Variovorax paradoxus EPS: one gene and its partner. The protein of the gene in region 1 interacts with the protein of each later gene in a pairwise test. Links are inferred from orthologs where the notes say so. Each region holds a gene or a part of one and is shown in the gene's direction. Other genes may lie near its edges.

Evidence for each region.
Region 2: the proteins of VARPA_RS15965 (region 1) and VARPA_RS12745 interact in binary tests that used the Escherichia coli proteins (3 or more experiments, as listed by UniProt). The link is inferred for Variovorax paradoxus EPS from one-to-one orthologs.

The regions. Positions count from the first base shown.
Region 1 is NC_014931.1:3,438,740-3,447,875, forward strand. What follows is about bases 6,026-9,136. They hold VARPA_RS15965 ([protein-PII] uridylyltransferase), read left to right. Parts: upstream 6,026-6,332; coding sequence 6,333-8,936; downstream 8,937-9,136. Other genes in these bases: map (type I methionyl aminopeptidase), read left to right, coding at 6,026-6,310; VARPA_RS15970 (sensor domain-containing diguanylate cyclase), read left to right, coding at 9,032-9,136. In the rest of the region: VARPA_RS15945 (BolA family protein), read left to right, coding at 1-262; VARPA_RS15950 (peptidylprolyl isomerase), read left to right, coding at 411-1,196; purL (phosphoribosylformylglycinamidine synthase), read right to left, coding at 1,278-5,285; more of map, read left to right, coding at 5,486-6,025.
Region 2 is NC_014931.1:2,754,869-2,763,892, forward strand. What follows is about bases 3,292-6,290. They hold VARPA_RS12745 (P-II family nitrogen regulator), read left to right. Parts: upstream 3,292-4,621; coding sequence 4,622-4,960; downstream 4,961-6,290. Other genes in these bases: VARPA_RS12740 (NAD+ synthase), read left to right, coding at 3,292-4,625; VARPA_RS12750 (TIGR00730 family Rossman fold protein), read right to left, coding at 5,007-5,597; VARPA_RS12755 (diacylglycerol kinase), read right to left, coding at 5,629-6,036; VARPA_RS12760 (RDD family protein), read right to left, coding at 6,033-6,290. In the rest of the region: VARPA_RS12720 (sodium-translocating pyrophosphatase), read right to left, coding at 1-353; ppa (inorganic diphosphatase), read left to right, coding at 608-1,135; VARPA_RS30180 (hypothetical protein), read right to left, coding at 1,145-1,336; VARPA_RS12735 (GNAT family N-acetyltransferase), read right to left, coding at 1,688-2,908; more of VARPA_RS12740, read left to right, coding at 2,928-3,291; more of VARPA_RS12760, read right to left, coding at 6,291-6,599; VARPA_RS12765 (DUF3106 domain-containing protein), read right to left, coding at 6,617-7,453; VARPA_RS12770 (DUF3619 family protein), read right to left, coding at 7,468-7,890; VARPA_RS12775 (RNA polymerase sigma factor), read right to left, coding at 7,887-8,453; VARPA_RS12780 (acetolactate synthase 3 catalytic subunit), read left to right, coding at 8,739-9,024. UniProt on the Escherichia coli protein: P-II indirectly controls the transcription of the glutamine synthetase gene (glnA). P-II prevents NR-II-catalyzed conversion of NR-I to NR-I-phosphate, the transcriptional activator of GlnA. When P-II is uridylylated to P-II-UMP, these events are reversed.

The DNA.
Region 1 (9,136 bases):
TCCCCTGCCGACGCCGGCCGCGCTCGAAGCGGCATTGCGCGAAGCACTGGCTCCCACGCAGCTCGAAGTGATCGACGAAAGCGCCGCGCACGCAGGCCACACGGGCGCCAATGCGGAGGGCTACGGCACGCATTTCCGGGTGCGCATCGCCTCCCCGCTCTTCGAGGGGAAGCCTCGCGTGGCGCGACATCGCCTTGTGTATGATGCCCTCCAAGTTTTTATCGCACAGGGTCTGCACGCCATCGCCATCGAGGTGCTCTGAGTCGTCCGTACTGGTTGCACGGGGTTGCGCGCGGTCTTCGCCGCGATGCCCCAGTCCTCTTTCTTCCCCGTTTTGTTCGTCTCTCTCCGCTTTCTTTCACGCGCCTTTTCCTACACGCGCACTTTCTCCCCAGCCTGATATTCATTCCATGAAAAAACACATCTTGCAGGCCGTCGCGGCCGCAGCGCTGATCGGTGCCATTCCCATGGCGGCTCTGGCGCAGAACGCAGCCATCGTGAACGGCAAGCCGGTGCCCAAGGCCCGCATGGACGTTCTGGCGCAGCAACTGGCCGCCGCAGGCCGCCCGGTGACGCCGGAAATGCAAAGCCAGCTGCGCGAGGAAATCGTGGCCCGCGAAGTGTTCATGCAGGAAGCGCAGAAGCAAGGCCTGGACGCCAACGACGACTACAAGAATCAGCTCGAACTCGCCCGCCAGGCCATCCTGATCCGCGCGCTGTTCGACAACTACCGCAAGACCAACCCGGTCTCGGACGCCGACGTGAAGGCCGAGTACGACAAGTTCGTCGCAGCCAACGGCGGCAAGGAATACAAGGCCCGCCACATCCTGGTGGAGACCGAGGACCAGGCCAAGAAGATCATGGCCGACCTGAAGAAGGGCGCCAAGTTCGAAGACATCGCCAAGAAGCAGAGCAAGGATCCGGGATCGGGCGCCAACGGCGGCGACCTCGACTGGGCCAACCCCGCGAGCTTCGTGCCCGAGTTCTCGGAAGCGATGATCAAGCTGAAGAAGGGCGAGACCACGCCGGCGCCCATCAAGACGCAGTTCGGCTATCACATCATCCGCGTGGACGACATCCGCCAGGCGCAACTGCCGAAGCTGGAAGAAGTGAAGCCGCAGGTCACGCAGCAGCTGCAACAGCAGCGCCTGCAAAAGTACCAAGAGGAACTGCGCGCGAAGGCCAAGGTCGAGTAAGCCTCGCGCTTCTCTCCCCCATAAAAAAAACGGCCTGCGGGCCGTTTTTTTTATGGGGCTGCCGCAGCAGCCTTCAGGTGATCAACCCACCCACTTGCGCGCGTTGCGCCAGATCTGCATCCAGGGGCTCAGTTCGCTCCGGTCGCCCGGCGTCCAGCTCATCTGGATGTTGCGGAACACGCGCTCGGGGTGCGGCATCACGGCGGTGAAGCGGCCGTCGGGCGTGGTCACCGAGGTCAGGCCACCGGCGCTGCCGTTCGGGTTGAACGGGTACTGCTCGGTGGCGTTGCCGTGGTTGTCCACGAAGCGCATCGCCGCGATAGCCTTGGCTGCGTCGCCGCGGTGCTTGAAGTTCGCGTAGCCCTCGCCGTGCGCCACCGCGATCGGCAGGCGGCTGCCGGCCATGCCTGCGAAGAAGAGGCTCGGCGATTCGAGCACTTCGACCATCGACAGGCGCGCCTCGAAGCGCTCGCTCTGGTTGGTGGTGAAGCGCGGCCAGGCTTCGGCGCCGGGGATGATGTCGGCCAGCTCGGCGAACATCTGGCAGCCGTTGCACACGCCGAGGCCGAAGGTGTCTTCGCGTCCGAAGAAGGCCTTGAACTGCTCGGCCAGCTTCGGGTTGAAGGTGATGCTGCGCGCCCAGCCGGTGCCGGCGCCCAGCGTGTCGCCGTAGCTGAAGCCGCCACAGGCGACCACGCCCTTGAAGTTGGCGAGGTCCGCCCTGCCCGTCTGCAGGTCGGTCATGTGCACGTCGTAGGCCTCGAAGCCCGCTTCGGTGAACGCATAGGCCATCTCGACATGCGAGTTGACGCCCTGCTCGCGCAGGATCGCGACCTTGGGGCGCGACTGCAGGATGGCCGGCGCCGCAGGCTGCGCGTTCGGCAGGAACACATGCATGCCGGGGTCCGAAACTTCGCCAGCCGCGGCGTGCTCGGCATCGGCGCAGGCTGGGTTGTCGCGCTCGCGGGCGATCTTCCAACTCACCGAGTCCCACACCTGGTGCAGGTCGTGCAGCGACGCGCTGAACACCGACTTGGCATCGCGCCAGACTTCGAGCTTGCCCTTGCCCGCATCCATGGTGGAGCTGACCGGGCGCGTCTTGCCGACGAAATGGCTGTGCGCGCTGAGGCCATGCGCGCGCAGCACCTGCATCACGTCATTGCGCTCTGCCGTGCGCACCTGCAGCACCATGCCGAGCTCTTCGTTAAAGAGCGCCTTGAGCGTGAGCTCCTCGCGCCGCGCGCTGACCTGCTGCGCCCAGTTCTTGGCGTCGCCGGTTTCCATGCGGCTGTCGGAGATGCCGTCTCCTTCGGTGACCAGCATGTCCACGTTGAGCGCCACGCCGACGTGGCCGGCGAAGGCCATCTCGCAGGCGGTGGCAAACAGGCCGCCGTCGCTGCGGTCGTGCATCGCGAGGATCTTGCCGTCGGCGCGCAACGCGTTCACTGCATTGACCAGCGCCACGAGCTGGGCCGGGTCGTCCAGGTCAGGCACGGTGTCGCCGCTCTGGCCGAGCGCCTGCGAGAGGATGCTGCCGGCCATGCGGTGCTGGCCACGGCCCAGGTCGATAAGCACGAGCGTGGTGTCGGCTTCTTCTGCGTCCAGTTGCGGCGTGAGCGTGCCGCGCACGTCGGCCAGCGACGCGAAGGCGGTGACGATCAGGCTGACGGGCGAGGTGACCTTCTTGGCCTCGTCGCCGTCCTTCCACTGCGTGCGCATCGACAGCGAATCCTTGCCGACCGGAATCGACACGCCCAGCGCCGGGCACAGTTCCAGGCCCACGGCCTTGACGGTCTCGTACAGCGCGGCGTCTTCGCCGGGCTCGCCGCAGGCGGCCATCCAGTTGGCCGAGAGCTTGACGCGCGAGAGTTCGATCGGCGCGGCCAGCAGATTGGTGATGGCCTCGGCCACGGCCATACGGCCCGAGGCCGGCGCGTCGAGCGCGGCCAGCGGCGTGCGCTCGCCCATGCTCATGGCTTCGCCGGCGAAGCCCTTGTAGTCGGCCAGCGTCACGGCGCAATCGGCCACGGGCACCTGCCATGGGCCGACCATCTGGTCGCGGTGGGTCATGCCGCCCACGGTGCGGTCGCCGATGGTGATGAGGAAACGCTTGGAAGCGACGGTCGGGTGCGCGAGCACGTCGATGGCAGCCTTCTGCAGATCGACGCCCGTGAGGTCGAGCGGCTTGAAGGTGCGGGCGACGGTCTTCACGTCGCGGTGCATCTTGGGTGGCTTGCCGAGCAGCACTTCCATCGGCATGTCGACCGGCTGGACCGCTGCGCCTTCGTCGGCGACCAGCAGCTGGCGCTCTTCGGTCGCCACGCCGACCACCGAGAACGGGCAGCGCTCGCGCTCGCAGAAGGCCTTGAACTGTTCGAGCGAGTCCGGCGCGATGGCCAGCACGTAGCGCTCCTGGCTTTCGTTGCACCAGATTTCCTTCGGTGCCATGCCCGACTCTTCGAGCGGCACGGCGCGCAGGTCGAAGTGCGCGCCGCGGCCGGCGTCGTTGGTCAGCTCGGGGAAGGCATTGCTCAGGCCACCCGCGCCCACGTCGTGGATCGCCAGGATCGGGTTGGCCGCGCCCTGCTGCCAGCAGTGGTTGATGACCTCTTGCGCACGGCGCTCGATTTCGGGGTTGCCGCGCTGCACCGAGTCGAAGTCGAGCTCGGCCGCGTTGGCGCCGGTGGCCATCGAGCTGGCGGCACTGCCGCCCATGCCGATGCGCATGCCGGGGCCACCGAGCTGGATCAGCAGCGAGCCGGCGGGGAACTGGATCTTCTTGGTCTGGGTCGCATCGATGCTGCCAAGGCCGCCCGCGATCATGATGGGCTTGTGGTAGCCGCGCTGCACGGTGTCGAGGTCGCTCGTCACCGCCTGTTCGTATTCGCGGAAGTAGCCCAGCAAGTTGGGCCGGCCGAATTCATTGTTGAACGCGGCGCCGCCGAGCGGGCCCTCGGTCATGATCTGAAGCGGGCTCGCGATGTGCTCGGGCTTGCCGTAGTGGCCGTCTTCAGGCCAGAGCTTGGAGACGGTGAAGCCAGTCAGGCCCGCCTTGGGCTTGGAGCCGCGGCCGGTGGCGCCTTCGTCGCGGATCTCGCCGCCTGCGCCGGTCGAAGCACCGGGGAACGGGGAAATCGCGGTCGGGTGGTTGTGCGTCTCGACCTTCATCAGCACATGGCTCAGGGCGCTATTTTTCTGATAGCTCTGCGAACCGTCGGCCGGAGTGAATCGCTCGATGGTCGCGCCTTCCATCACCGAGGCGTTGTCCGCATAGGCGATGACCGTGTGCTGCGGGTTCTGTTTCTCGGTGTGGCGGATCATCGAGAACAGGCTCTGCGGCTGCGCCTTGCCGTCGATGGTGAACTGGGCGTTGAAGATCTTGTGGCGGCAGTGCTCGCTGTTGGCCTGCGCGAACATCATCAGTTCGACGTCGCTGGGGTTCCGGCCGAGGCGCGTGAAGGCTTCGACAAGGTAGTCGATCTCGTCCTCGGCCAGCGCCAGGCCGAAGCCGGTGTTGGCAGCGACCAGGGCCTCGCGGCCGCCGGCTTGCACATCGACCTGCGCCATCGGCTGGGCCGGCAGTTCGCTGAAAAGGCTGGCCGCCTGCTCGACGGTGGCGAGCACCGATTCGGTCATGCGGTCGTGCAGCGGGCCGGCCACGGCGGCGAGCGTGTCGCCTTCGATGACGGGCGTCTTGCCGATCAGCGGCGACTTGAGCTTCAGGTGGTATTGCGTGACCCGCTCGACCCGGCGCAGCGCCAGGCCGCAGTTGTGGGCGATGTCCGTGGCCTTGGAGGCCCAGGGCGACACGGTGCCCAGGCGCGGCGTGACGACCACCGAAGTGCCCGCCTTGGCCGGCGCCTCGAAGGGCTCGCCGTAGGTCAGCAGCGCGGCGAAGCGGTCACGGCCGGCCGCATCGAGTGCGGCATCGGTGACCACCAAGTGAACGAAACGGGCCGAAATGCCCTCGATGCGCGGCTCGATGGCCTGCAGCTTCGGCAGCAGTTGCCGCGCGCGGAAATCGCTGAGTGCGCTGCCGCCCTCGAACAGGGTTACGACGGGAAGGGCTTGAGGTGCGGGCTGCGTCACGGTCGATGTGGGGCCTCGGGGGCCGCGTTGGGAATCAAGAAATCGAGGGCGGATGGCCGCTGACTGGGGCCATCCGCGTTAACCCGGGATTTTAGGCCAACGCCGGGCCACCCCAAGCGGGCCGCGCCCTCGGGGGCAGCGGGAACACGAAGTGTCCCGCGTTGGGGGCAGGCTCGTTCTCCGATGGGATAATTCGGGCCATGAGCATTACCTACAAAGACGCTGCGGGCATCGAAGCCATGCGCGTCGCCTGCCGCCTTGCCTCCGAGGTGCTGGACTACCTCACGCCCCTCATCAAGCCCGGCATCACGACCAACGACGTGGACCGGCTCGCCGCCGAGTACATGGTCAAGCAGGGCACCACGTCGGCCACTGTGGGCTACATGGGCGCCAGCAGCGTGCCTTTTCCGAAGTCGCTCTGCACCTCGGTGAACCACGTGGTGTGCCATGGCATCCCGAACGACAAGCCCCTGAAGAAGGGCGACATCATGAATGTCGACGTCACCGTCATCAAGGACGGCTGGTTCGGCGACAACAGCCGCATGTACGTGATCGGCGACGCCTCCATCGCCGCAAAGCGCCTGTGCAGCATCACCTTCGAAGCCATGTGGCACGGCATCCTGCAGGTGCGCCCCGGTGCGCATCTCGGCGACGTGGGCCATGCGATCCAGAAGTTCGCCGAGGGCCAGGGCTTCTCGGTGGTGCGCGAGTTCTGCGGGCACGGCGTGGGCCAGCGTTTCCATGAAGAGCCCCAGGTGCTGCACTACGGCCGCCCGGGCACCATGGAAGAGCTCAAGCCCGGCATGATCTTCACGATCGAGCCGATGATCAACGCCGGCAAGCGCGACGTGAAGGAAGACTTCAAGGGCGGCCAGTACGACGGCTGGACCATCGTCACCCGCGACCATTCGCTGTCGGCCCAGTGGGAGCACACCGTGCTCGTCACCGAAACCGGCTACGAAGTGCTGACGCTCTCCGAAGGCAGCCCCCCGCTGCCCTCCTTCGTCACCTCGACAAAAACCTGACGCGCCGAAGCGCGCCCCCGCCGTGATCGAAGCAGCCAAGATCGATGTGGCGACGCTGCGCGAAGCCTATCGCGCGAAAAAGCTCGCCCTTTTCGACACCCTGCGCTTCGCACGCGCGCCCACCCGCAGCGTCCATACGGTGCTGCGCCAGCTCTCGGCGCTGGCCGACCAGACGCTGTGCAGCCTGTGGCAGGAAGCCAATTTCGGCGACTCGCTGACCCTGGCCGCCGTCGGCGGTTTCGGCCGCGGTGAGCTGTTCCCGTATTCCGACGTCGATGTCCTCCTGCTCCTGCCGCCCGAAGGCCACGAGAGCGAGATCGACCCGGCCCGCATCGAAGCCTTCATCGGCCACTGCTGGGACGCCGGGCTCGAAATCGGCTCCAGCGTGCGCACCGTCGAAGAGTGCCTGGCGGAGGCCGAGAAGGACGTCACCGTCCAGACCTCGCTGCTCGAAGCCCGGCTGATCGCGGGCAACAAGAAGCTCTTCGTCGCTTTCCGCCGCCGCTTCACGCGTGCCATCGATCCGCAGGCGTTCTTCGTGGCCAAGTCGCAGGAAATGCGGCACCGCCATCAGAAGTTCGACAACACGCCCTACGCGCTCGAACCCAACTGCAAGGAATCGCCCGGGGGCCTGCGCGACCTGCAGACCATCCTCTGGATGACCAAGGCCGCCGGCTACGGCAGCCGCTGGGACGACCTGGCCAAGAACGGCCTGGCCACCTCTTTCGAGGCGCAGCAGATCAAGCGCAACGAGGCGCTGCTCTCGCTGATTCGCGCCCGCCTGCACGTGATTGCCAACCGGCGCGAAGACCGCCTGGTGTTCGACTTGCAGACCGCCGTGGCTGCCAGCTTCGGCTACGAAAGCGAATCGCAGCGCAAGTCCAGCGAGGCGCTGATGCGCCGCTACTACTGGGCGGCCAAGGCCGTGTCGCAGCTCAACCAGATCCTGCTGCTCAACATCTCCGAGCGCCTGCAGCCCAGCGACGAGCAGCACACGCCGATCAACGAGCGCTTCTACGAGCGCGCCGGCCTCATCGAGATCGCGAGCGACGACCTCTACGAGCGCGAGCCGCATGCGGTGCTCGAGACCTTCCTGCTCTACCAGAAGACCATCGGCGTGAAGGGCCTGTCGGCGCGCACGCTGCGGGCGCTCTACAACGCGCGCCATGTGATGGACAGCAAGTTCCGCAACGACCCGGTCAACCACGAGACCTTCATGCGGATCCTGCTGCAGCCCTACGGCATCACGCATGCCTTCCGGCTGATGAACCAGACCTCGGTGCTCGGGCGCTACCTTCGCGTATTCCGCAGCATCGTGGGGCAGATGCAGCACGACCTGTTCCACGTGTACACAGTGGACCAGCACATCCTGATGGTGCTGCGCAACGTGCGGCGCTTCTTCATTGCCGAGCATGCGCACGAGTACCCGTTCTGCTCGCAGCTCGCGGCCGGCTGGGACAAGCCCTGGATCCTGTACGTGGCGGCCCTCTTCCACGACATCGCCAAGGGCCGCGGCGGCGACCATTCGACGCTCGGTGCGCGCGACGTGCAGCGCTTCTGCAAGCAGCACGGCATCGCGCGCGAAGACTCCAAGCTCATCGAATTCCTCGTGTCCGAGCACCTGGTGATGAGCCAGGTGGCCCAGAAGCAGGACCTGAGCGACCCCGAGGTGATCGGCGCCTTCGCCAAGCGCGTGGGCAACGAGCGCTACCTCACCGCGCTGTATCTGCTCACCATCGCCGACATCCGCGGCACCTCGCCGCGCGTATGGAATGCATGGAAAGGCAAGCTGCTCGAAGACCTGTACCGCTACACGCTGCGCGCCCTCGGCGGACGCATGCCCGACCCGGACGCCGAAGTCGAATCGCGCAAGCGCGAGGCGTTGGTGCAGCTCGCCCTGCATGCCCAGCGCTTCGAGGCGCACAAGGCGCTCTGGGACACGCTCGACGTCGGCTATTTCATGCGGCACGACGCCACCGAAATCGCCTGGCACGCCAAGCAGCTCTCGCGCTTCGTGCCGCCGCCGAACGTGCCGATCGACCCGAAGGCGCCGCCCATCGTGCGCGCGCACCTGTCGCCGGTGGGCGAAGGCCTGCAGGTGGTGGTCTACACGCCCGACCAGCCCGACCTGTTCGCGCGCATCTGCGGCTACTTCGACCAGTCGTCGTTCAGCATCCTGGATGCCAAGGTGCACACCACGAGCAACGGCTATGCGCTCGACACCTTCCAGGTCGTGACCACCTTCCTGCCCGACCACTACCGCGACCTCATCAGCATGGTGGAGTCGGGCCTCGCGCAGACGCTCACCGAAGCCGGCGCCCTGCCCCCGCCGAGCATGGGCCGGGTGTCGCGCCGGGTGCGGAGTTTCCCGATCAAGCCGCGCATCAGCCTCTTGCCCGACGACAAGGCGCAGCGCTGGCTGCTCAACATCTCGGCCAGCGACCGCGCGGGTCTTCTGTATTCGGTGGCGCGGGTGCTGGCGCGCCATCACCTCAATCTGCAGCTCGCCAAGGTCACGACCCTGGGCGAGCGGGTGGAAGACACCTTTCTGATCAGCGGCCCCGAGCTCCAGGGCCAGAAAACGCAGCTGGCCATCGAGAAGGACCTGATGGAAGCGCTGGCCTGAAAGCAGTCAACCGGGGTCGGCGTCGCCGCGTTTTCATCAACTTCTGCAAACAAAAAGATTCATTTTTGAGTCTTTGACCGTTCAGAATGGCCTTCATGGACCCCTTGCTGCTTCAGCTTTCCGACTCGGTTTCTTCCGCCAGGACCCTGGAGGATCTGACGCGTCCCATGCTCGAGATGCTCGAGGCCGTGAGCGGGCTG
Region 2 (9,024 bases), 690 kb from region 1 along the record:
GGGCCAATGCCTTTGGTGGCCGCTTGTGCCGTGCGCACATTGGCGCGCACCGACACGTTCATGCCGATGAAGCCGCAGGCGCCCGAGAGCACTGCGCCGACCACGAAGCCGACGGCCGTGGTGAGGTCGAGGAAGAGGGCGATGAGCACCGCCAGGACGATGCCGACCACCGCGATGGTGGTGTATTGCTTGGCGAGGTAAGCGGAGGCGCCGGCCTGGATGGCTGCGGCGATTTCCTGCATCCGGGCGTTGCCCGGGTCCTTGGCGAGAATCCAACTTCGGGCCCAGAAACCGTAGCCGACGGCCACGAGGCCGCAGACGATGGCGAGTATCAGGGGGGTGTTGCCGATCATGCTTTGCTTCTCCATTCGTTCGTTGTGACTTGTGGAGACGGACAGCATGGATCCTGCGCGCAACGCGTACGGGACCCAGGTTTTCCGTCGCGTTGCTTCCTCGAAGCTCGCTGCACCGAGGTGCGGAGCCGATTGGCCAACGGTTGCAATTTACAGGCAAAAACGCGGGTGCGTGCGACCGTGCGGTGACACGGAAAGTAAACTCAGGGTTTGTCCCGGTCTCCCCAATACTTTTCAACTACTCGAAAAACGTCATGTCCTTCGACAAAGTCTCCCCCGGCAAGAACGTCCCCGATGCCTTCAACGTCGTGATCGAAATCCCGATGAACGCCGACCCGATCAAGTACGAAGTCGACAAGGAATCCGGCGCGATCTTCGTGGACCGTTTCATGACGACGGCCATGTACTACCCCGCCAACTACGGCTACGTGCCGCAGACCCTGTCGGGCGACGGCGACCCGGTCGACGTGCTGGTGATCGCCCCTTACCCGCTGCTGCCGGGTGTGGTCGTGCCCTGCCGCCCCCTGGGCATTCTGATGATGGAAGACGAAGCCGGCGTCGACGGCAAGGTGCTCGCCGTGCCCACCGACAAGGTGCTGCCGATCTACAGCCACTGGAAATCGGTCGACGACGTGAACCCGATGCGCCTGAAGGCCATCAGCCACTTCTTCGAGCACTACAAGGACCTGGAAGCAGGCAAGTGGGTCAAGGTGCTGGGCTGGGAAGGCATCGATGCGGCCAAGAAGGAAGTCATCGACGGCATCGCCGCGTACAAGAAGTAACCCGGGTCTTCACTTCTCGAATTCGAACGGCGAGCGGCGCGGATCGCGCACATAGACGCCTTTCAGCGCGGGTGCGCATTCAGGCCCGTCGGCGACCGTGATGCGGTCGGCGGCGAACTGGAAGGTGCGGGTGCAACGCCCGCCGTCCGCTACCCTCAGGCGCTGCCCGGCTTCCAGAACGTTCCTGCCCTGCAGCAGCATGCTGCCGCGCGCGCTGGTCGCGCCGAAGGAGAACCGCCCATTGGCCCGTGTCGGGCATCTCGAGTTGGCGCTGGTAGAGCGCGGCCAAGGCCTCGTCCTGCCGCGAGAGGCCCGGGTCGGCGCAGATGGCTTTCTCGGTCGCGTTGCCGGCCTTGGTGCAATCGAAGCTTGCGGCCGAGGCGAGGCCGGCACTTGTGAGGCAGAGCGCCGCAAGGGCGAGACGAGTCGATGAGCGCATTCGGTTTCTCCTCGGAGTCGGGACTTTTCGGGTCCGGATGCTAGGAGAGGCGCCGCGCGCCGTCGATGTGCCAAACGGTCAAAGGCGCTATGCCCTTGGACAGAGGCTGCGCTTCAGCCGGCCTTGAACGGGCTGCGCTCGCCCAGATGGTCCATGTAGTTCTCGATGCCGGCCCCCTCGCGCTCGAGAAAGCGCTCGACCGCGTCCGAGAAGGCTGGGTGCGCGAGCCAGTGGGCGCTGGTGGTCTTCACCGGCATCAGCGCGCGCGCCATCTTGTGCTCGCCCTGGGCGCCGCCTTCGAAGCGCCGGGCGCCGTGCTCGATGCACCAGGCGAGGGGCTGGTAGTAGCAGGCCTCGAAGTGCAGGCAGTCGACGCGCTCCAGCGCGCCCCAGTAGCGGCCGTAGGCGACGAGTGGTTCGTCCGGCTGCGTGGAGAGCGCGATCAGGCTGGTCGCCATGGGCTTGCCATTGCGCTCGGCGACGAACAGCAGCCAGGCCTCGGGCAGGGTGTCGGCCATGCGCTGGAAGAAATCGCGCGTGAGGTAAGGCGGGTTGCCGTGCTCGCGATAGGTGCGTTCATAGCAGCGGTAGAAGAAATCCCAGTCGGTCTTCGAGATGTCCTTGCCACGGGACCAGCGGAAGCTCACGCCGGCCTCGGCGACCTTGCGGCGCTCTTGGCGGATCTTCTTGCGCTTGTCGTGGGCGAGGCTGGCGAGAAAAGCGTCGAAGTCGGGGTAGCCGGGCTGCTCCGGGGCGGAACGCTCCCCGTCGGACAGCGAGGGCACGTCGGGGATCGACGTGGGCACTGCATTCGTCCAATGGAACTGCACCGTGTTGCGCAGCATCAACCCGGCTTCGGTGCATGCGGCGATGTCCCCGTCGGCGCCGAACAGCAGGTGCAGGGAAGAAAGCCCTTCCTGCTTGCACCACGCAACCAGCGCCTGCACCAGCAGCGTGCGGCTCTGCGCATCGCGTGCCAGGAGGCGTGAGCCCGGCACCGGCGTGAACGGCACGGCGATGACGGCCTTGGGGTAATAAGCAAGCCCGTGCTGCTCATAGGCGTTGGCCCAGGCCCAGTCGAAGACGTACTCGCCGTAGGAATGGTCCTTGACGTAGACCGGGCAGGCGGCTTCGAGTTGCTTGCCGCGCCAGAGCGTGACGAACTGCGCCGTCCATCCGCTCGCGGGCGATGCACTGCCGCTTTCGTGCAGCGCCGCGAGGTATTCGTGGCGCATGAAAGGCGAGGGCTCGGCCTGCGCGGCGAGCAGCGCATTCCAGGCTTTCGGGCTCACGTCCGACGGTGACGCCAGAACCCGAATGACATAATCGTTCAAGCCTTTTTCTTCCTTCTGTATGACGCTCAAGCTCGCCATCGCGCAACTCAATTTTGTGGTGGGCGACGTCGACGGCAACGCAAGAAAGATTGTCGATGCCGCACGCGAATCCCATGCACAGGGTGCGCGTCTGCTCCTGACGCCCGAACTCTCGATTGCCGGCTACGCGGCGGAGGACCTGTTCCTGCGTCCCGCCTTCACCGAAGCCTGTGATGATGCCGTGAAAGGCATTGCCGCTGCGCTCGCCGATCTCAAAGACATGGTCGTGGTGGTGGGGCATCCGACCGGCGGCAGCCTTCGCAGCCGCTCCGTGGCGGTGCAGATGCGGCACAACGCAGCGAGCGTCATCAAGGAAGGCCGCATCCTCGATACCTACGCCAAACGCGAGCTGCCGAACTACCAGGTGTTCGACGAGCGCCGGTATTTCACGCCGGGGCAGGGCACCTGCGTGTTCGAGGCAGGCGGGGTTTCCGTCGGTCTGCTGATCTGCGAGGACGCCTGGTTCGACCAGCCGGCCGAGCTGGCACGTGCGGCCGGGGCCGAGGTGCTCGCCGTGATCAACGCCTCGCCCTATCACGTGGGCAAGGAGGGCGAGCGCGTCGCGCGCATGGCCGACCGGGCACATGCCGTGGGGCTTCCGTTGGTCTACGCGCACCTGGTCGGTGGGCAGGACGAGGTGGTGTTCGACGGCGCCTCCTTCGCGCTGCAGGCGGGCGGCGCACTCGCGATGCAGGTCGAGAGCTTCCAGGAGAAGTTGGTCTTCGCGCAGTTGGAGCGAACACCTGAAGGTGGCGTCGGCTTCGTAGTCGAGCCCGGTGCGGTGGCCGCCCCGCGCGACGCCGAAGCGCAACTGTGGGACGCCCTGGTGCTCGGCGTGCGCGACTACATCGGCAAGAACGGCTTCCCGAGCGCCATCCTGGGGCTCTCGGGTGGCATCGACTCCGCATTGGTGCTCGCCATTGCGGTCGATGCACTCGGCAAGGACAAGGTGCGCGCGGTGATGATGCCTTCGCCTTACACGGCCGACATCAGCTGGATCGATGCGCGCGAGATGGCGAACCGCCTGGGCGTGCGCTACGACGAGATATCGATCAAGCACACCTTCGAGTCCTTCAAGGGTGCCTTGGCCGAGGAATTCAAGGACCGCCCCGAAGACACGGCTGAGGAAAACATCCAGGCCCGCATCCGCGGCACGCTGCTGATGGCCTTGTCGAACAAGTTCGGGTCCATCGTGCTCACCACCGGCAACAAGAGCGAAATGGCCACCGGCTACTGCACGCTCTATGGCGACATGGCGGGCGGTTTCGCGGTCATCAAGGACCTGCTCAAGACCACGGTGTTCGCGCTCGCGCGCTGGCGCAACGCCCATGACCCGTACGGCACCGGCGCCGCGCCGATCCCCGATCGGATCATCACGCGCCCCCCGAGCGCCGAGCTTCGGCCCGATCAGACCGACCAGGACAGCCTGCCGCCCTACGACATCCTCGACGGCATCCTGGCACGCTACATGCAGGACGACGAGGGCATCGACGAGATCATTGCCGCGGGCTACGAACGCGCGGTGGTCGAGCGGGTCGCGCGGCTCATCAAGGTCAATGAATACAAACGGCGCCAGGCGCCAGTAGGAATCCGGGTCACCCACCGAAGCTTCGGCAAGGATTGGCGTTACCCTATCACCAGCAAATTCAACGAAACCGCCGGAGCACGAAAACCATGAAGCAGATCACCGCCATCGTCAAACCCTTCAAGCTCGAGGACGTGCGCGAGGCCTTGGCCGAAGTGGGCGTTACCGGCCTGACCGTGACCGAGGTCAAGGGCTTCGGCCGTCAGAAGGGCCATACCGAGCTCTACCGCGGCGCCGAATACGTGGTCGACTTCCTGCCCAAGATGAAGGTCGAAGTGGTCGTCAACGAGGGCGACGTGGAGCGCTGCATCGAGGCCATCGTCAATTCGGCGCGCACCGGGAAGATCGGCGACGGCAAGATCTTCGTGACCGCCGTGGAGCGCATCGTGCGCATCCGTACCGGCGAAGAAAACGAGAACGCCGTCTGAAGCAAAAAAGCCCCGTTGACCGGGGCTTTTTCTTTCGAGACGGGCGTCAGAGGTTTTCCGACAGCCTGTCTTCGCGTGGATGCAGCGGCACTTCGGCGCGCAGTGCCGTGAGCAGTTCGGTGGCGTCGGTGCCGGTGCGGATCAGCGTCATCTGCCAGTCGCCCATGAAGCCTTCCCGCACGCTGTGCGCGAGGAAGCCCAGCAGGCCGTCGTAGTAGCCAGCGGTGTTGAGAATGCCGGTCGGCTTGTCGTGATAGCCGAGCTGGCGCCAGGTCCAGATCTCGAACAGTTCCTCGAAGGTGCCGATTCCCCCCGGCAGGGCGATGAAGGCATCGGCACGCTCGCCCATCATCGCCTTGCGCTCGTGCATGGTGTCCACCACGTGCAGTTCGTCGCAGAGGGGGTTGGCCAGTTCCTTGTCGACGAGGGCCTTGGGGATGATGCCGACGACGCGACCGCCGGCCAGACGGGTGGCTTCGGCCACCGTGCCCATCAGGCCGGTGCGGCCGCCACCGTAGACCAGTTGGCCGCCATGCTGGCCAATCCACTGGCCGACAGCCTTGGCCGCCTCGGAAAACTCGGGGCGCTCGCCAGGACGCGAGCCGCAATACACACAGATCGAAAATTCAGGATTCATCCCGCCATCATGCCTCGGGACGCTGGCCAGCTCATGACACGAAGCGCGTCCACAATGCCGCCGCCCAGATGCCGCTGCACAGCGTGAGCGACAGCAAAACCGCGGCGCTGCCCATGTCCTTGGCGCGCTTGGAGAGGTCGTGCCATTCGGGGCCGATGCGGTCGATGGCGGCCTCGACGGCGGTATTGAGCAACTCCACGATCATCACCAGGATGGCGCTGCCGGCAAGCAGTGCCACCTCGACCCAGCTGCGGCCGAGCCAGAAAGCGGCCGGGATCATCACGATCGACAGGATCGCTTCCTGCCGGAAGGCGGGTTCGCTCCAGCCGGCGCGAAGCCCGTGCAGCGAGATCAGCGTGGCATGAAAGACGCGCTCGAAGCCCTTGCGGGCCTTTTGTGGATTGACGGCGGGGTCGGGAAGCTCGGGCAGGGCACTCATCGGCGGCTCATGGGCTTGGAGGTGATGAGCCGCGTACCGGCCCAGGCGTCGTGCCAGAACTGGCGCTCAGGGTGAAAACGGGCGAGAACCGCCCAGACAGCGACCCAGCCGAAGATCAGGACGGTCGATTCGCCGCCAGACAGCTTGAAAGGCGCGATCGCGGCGAGTGGCGGCAGGAACCAGATCCAGCTCAGGAGGTAGCGAGCCAAAGCTCGGCGCTGGCTGACGGGCTGGCCGTGGATGTCGACGATGCGGATGTTCCAGGTCTTCATCGCGAGCGTTTGGCCCTTGGCCCAGAACCAGACGAAGTACACGCCGAACACCACGAAGAGGAACGCCTGGAACAGGTGTCGGCGCGAATCCATGGCGTCGCGCATCTGGCCCAGCGTGCTGAACAGCCAACCCGAGACGAACACGACCGCGAACAGCAGCATGCCTTCGTAGAGCCAGCAGGCCATCCGGCGCCACAGGCCGGGAACCGTCGAAGCAAGAGCGCCGTTTGCCGGTGCGTCGGGCGAGGCAGGCTGATCGGGCCCCGACGCCTCGGGAGAACTGGAAACCATCGAAGCCTTGCTTGGTATCAGGGAGCGGAGGGAAGCTGCTCGGCCGCCGCAGGCGTCGGCGCCGGGACCTGAGCCTCGGCGGGAACCGGCGGCGATGTGACGTTGGCGGTAGCTGGCGCCGCGGCAGGCGCAGTGCTCGTGGCAGCAGGCATCCGCTCCAACGGGGTCGTCACAAGGATGGCCGCGGCGGGCATGGACGATGGGGTCGGCGGTGCCAAAACGATCCTGGGCGTGTGTTGGCCGGGCGGCGTGACGGCGGGCACCGGTACGAGCTTTTGCGACGAGACGGGGCGCACGGGAATGGCCGCACCGCGCGGCTTGGCCGGTGCGCGCTCGGCGAGCTTGCGCTTTTCTTCCTCGCTCAAGGCCTGGTATTGCTCCCACTTGGCCTTGCGCTCGTCGGCCGGCAGGCGTTTGACCTCGGCGAAGTTCAGGCGCGCCTGGGCCCGCTGCTGATTGCTCAGGGCGGCCCACTCGATCATGCGGCTGTGCAGGGTGACTTGATCATCCGTCGACATGGTCGCGAAGTTTCGTGACAGTGCCAGCCACTTGCGTTTTTGCCCGGTGTTCATCGTGGTCCAGTGCGAGACCAGGGGCTTGAGGGCCAGTTGCTGTTCGGCGGTGAGCTCGCTCCAGAGCGGCTTGGTTGCAGGAACTGTCTTGATGGCGCCGGCTGCCGCGGAGTTTGCAACACCTGTCTGTCCAGCCTTGTTGACCTCGGAGGGCGGCTGGGCGGAGGCAAGCGTCAGGCTGAAGGCCGCGACGGCGAGCGCGCCCGCCCAAACGGATGCGCCCGCCGTGAGCGGGCGCAAGAGACGGGGGGTGTTCGCGCTGGAATTGGAACGGCGTCGCATTCGGTCGGGGAGGGTCAGTCGGAGGCGCCGTCGGCCTTCAGGAATTGGGCGAAGCCCGGGTCGGTGTAGGCGGCCGGGGGCAGGTCGCCGGTGAGGAGGGCGGAGTCAACTTCGGCCAGCTCGCTGACGCGGTCGTCGTCCTGCATCACGCTGATGGTGATGAGGCCGGCCACGAGGGCAATCAACGGAACCACCGACCCGATGCGGGTCCACCAGCCACCGCCGAGCGTGAGCGCGTGGCCGGACTGCACCACTTCCGGCGCAGTTCGCAATTGCGGTGCTTGCTTGCGTGCGGCCACGGCCTGCGCACGCGCAACGCGCAACCGTTCGCCGATGTCGTGCGAGAGCTCTTGGTTGCCGTCGGAGAGCCGGGCAGCCAGGCGCTGACCGAACTGATCTTCGGCGGCGTTAAAAGAAGTTGGAACCTTAGTGTTCATAGCGATATTCCCTTGGCCTTGAGCGCCTTGCTCAGAGCGTGGACGGCTCGCGAGCAATGGGTTTTGACGCTGCCCTCGGAGCAGCCCATCGCAGCGGCCGTCTCTGCGACGTCCATTTCCTCCCAGTAACGCATCAGGAAAGCCTCGCGTTGACGGCCGGGCAATGCAGCGATCTGTTCCTCGATCTCGTGGAAGACCTGGGCGCGGCGGGTGGTGTCTTCGGCGCTTTCCGTTTCTCTGGAGTCTGTTGGCGAGACGAAGTTCTCCAGAAGATCGAAATCTCCGTCGTCGTCGACCGAGTCGAAATCGCTCAGATTCGAGAACAGCGCGCGGCGGGTTTTCTGGCGGCGGAACCAGTCGAGCGTGCAGTTCGACAGGATGCGCTGGAACAGCATCGGCAGTTCGTTGGCCGGCTTGTCGCCATAGTGCTGCGCCAGCTTCATCATGCTGTCCTGCACGATGTCGAGCGCCGCTTCTTCGTCCCGCACGTGGTAGACCGAGCGCTTGAAAGCGCGTCGTTCGACGCTTTTCAGGAAGTCGGAGAGTTCTTGTTCAGTGGCCAAGCGAGAGGGGGCGCGCAAAGGCGCGCCGCGTGGGAGGGGATGTCTAGCGAACGCTTATGTTTTCCGCCGCGGATTATGCCCCGATGCCTTTACAAGCCACCTGAAGCGAATCTGAACCGCCGGGTAATGTCATAATCCGCGCTGCAAGTCAAAAGGCAAACGGGTCAAGGTCCGGCGGAACATCAGTCCGCTCATGGCTATGGCCTCAAGTCCTGGCGCGACCCCACAAGGGTTGGCAAGGGGCACCCAAGGTTTTTCGTTCCCGAAAAAACACAAAGGTTGATCATGGAAATCTCGAAGGCGGAGATCATCTCCGCAGCAGCCGCGTCTTCTGGCGCCGGCAACCCAACGCAAGAACTCATGGGCGCTGAAGTGCTGGTCAAGGCACTGCAGGCCGAAGGCGTCCAGTACATCTGGGGCTACCCTGGCGGCGCGGTTCTGTACATCTACGACGCGTTCTACAAGCAAGACACCATCCAGCACGTTCTGGTGCGCCACGAGCAGGCAGCCGTGCACGCGGCCGACGGCTATGCACGCGCCACCGGCGAAGTCGGCGTGGCACTGGTCACCT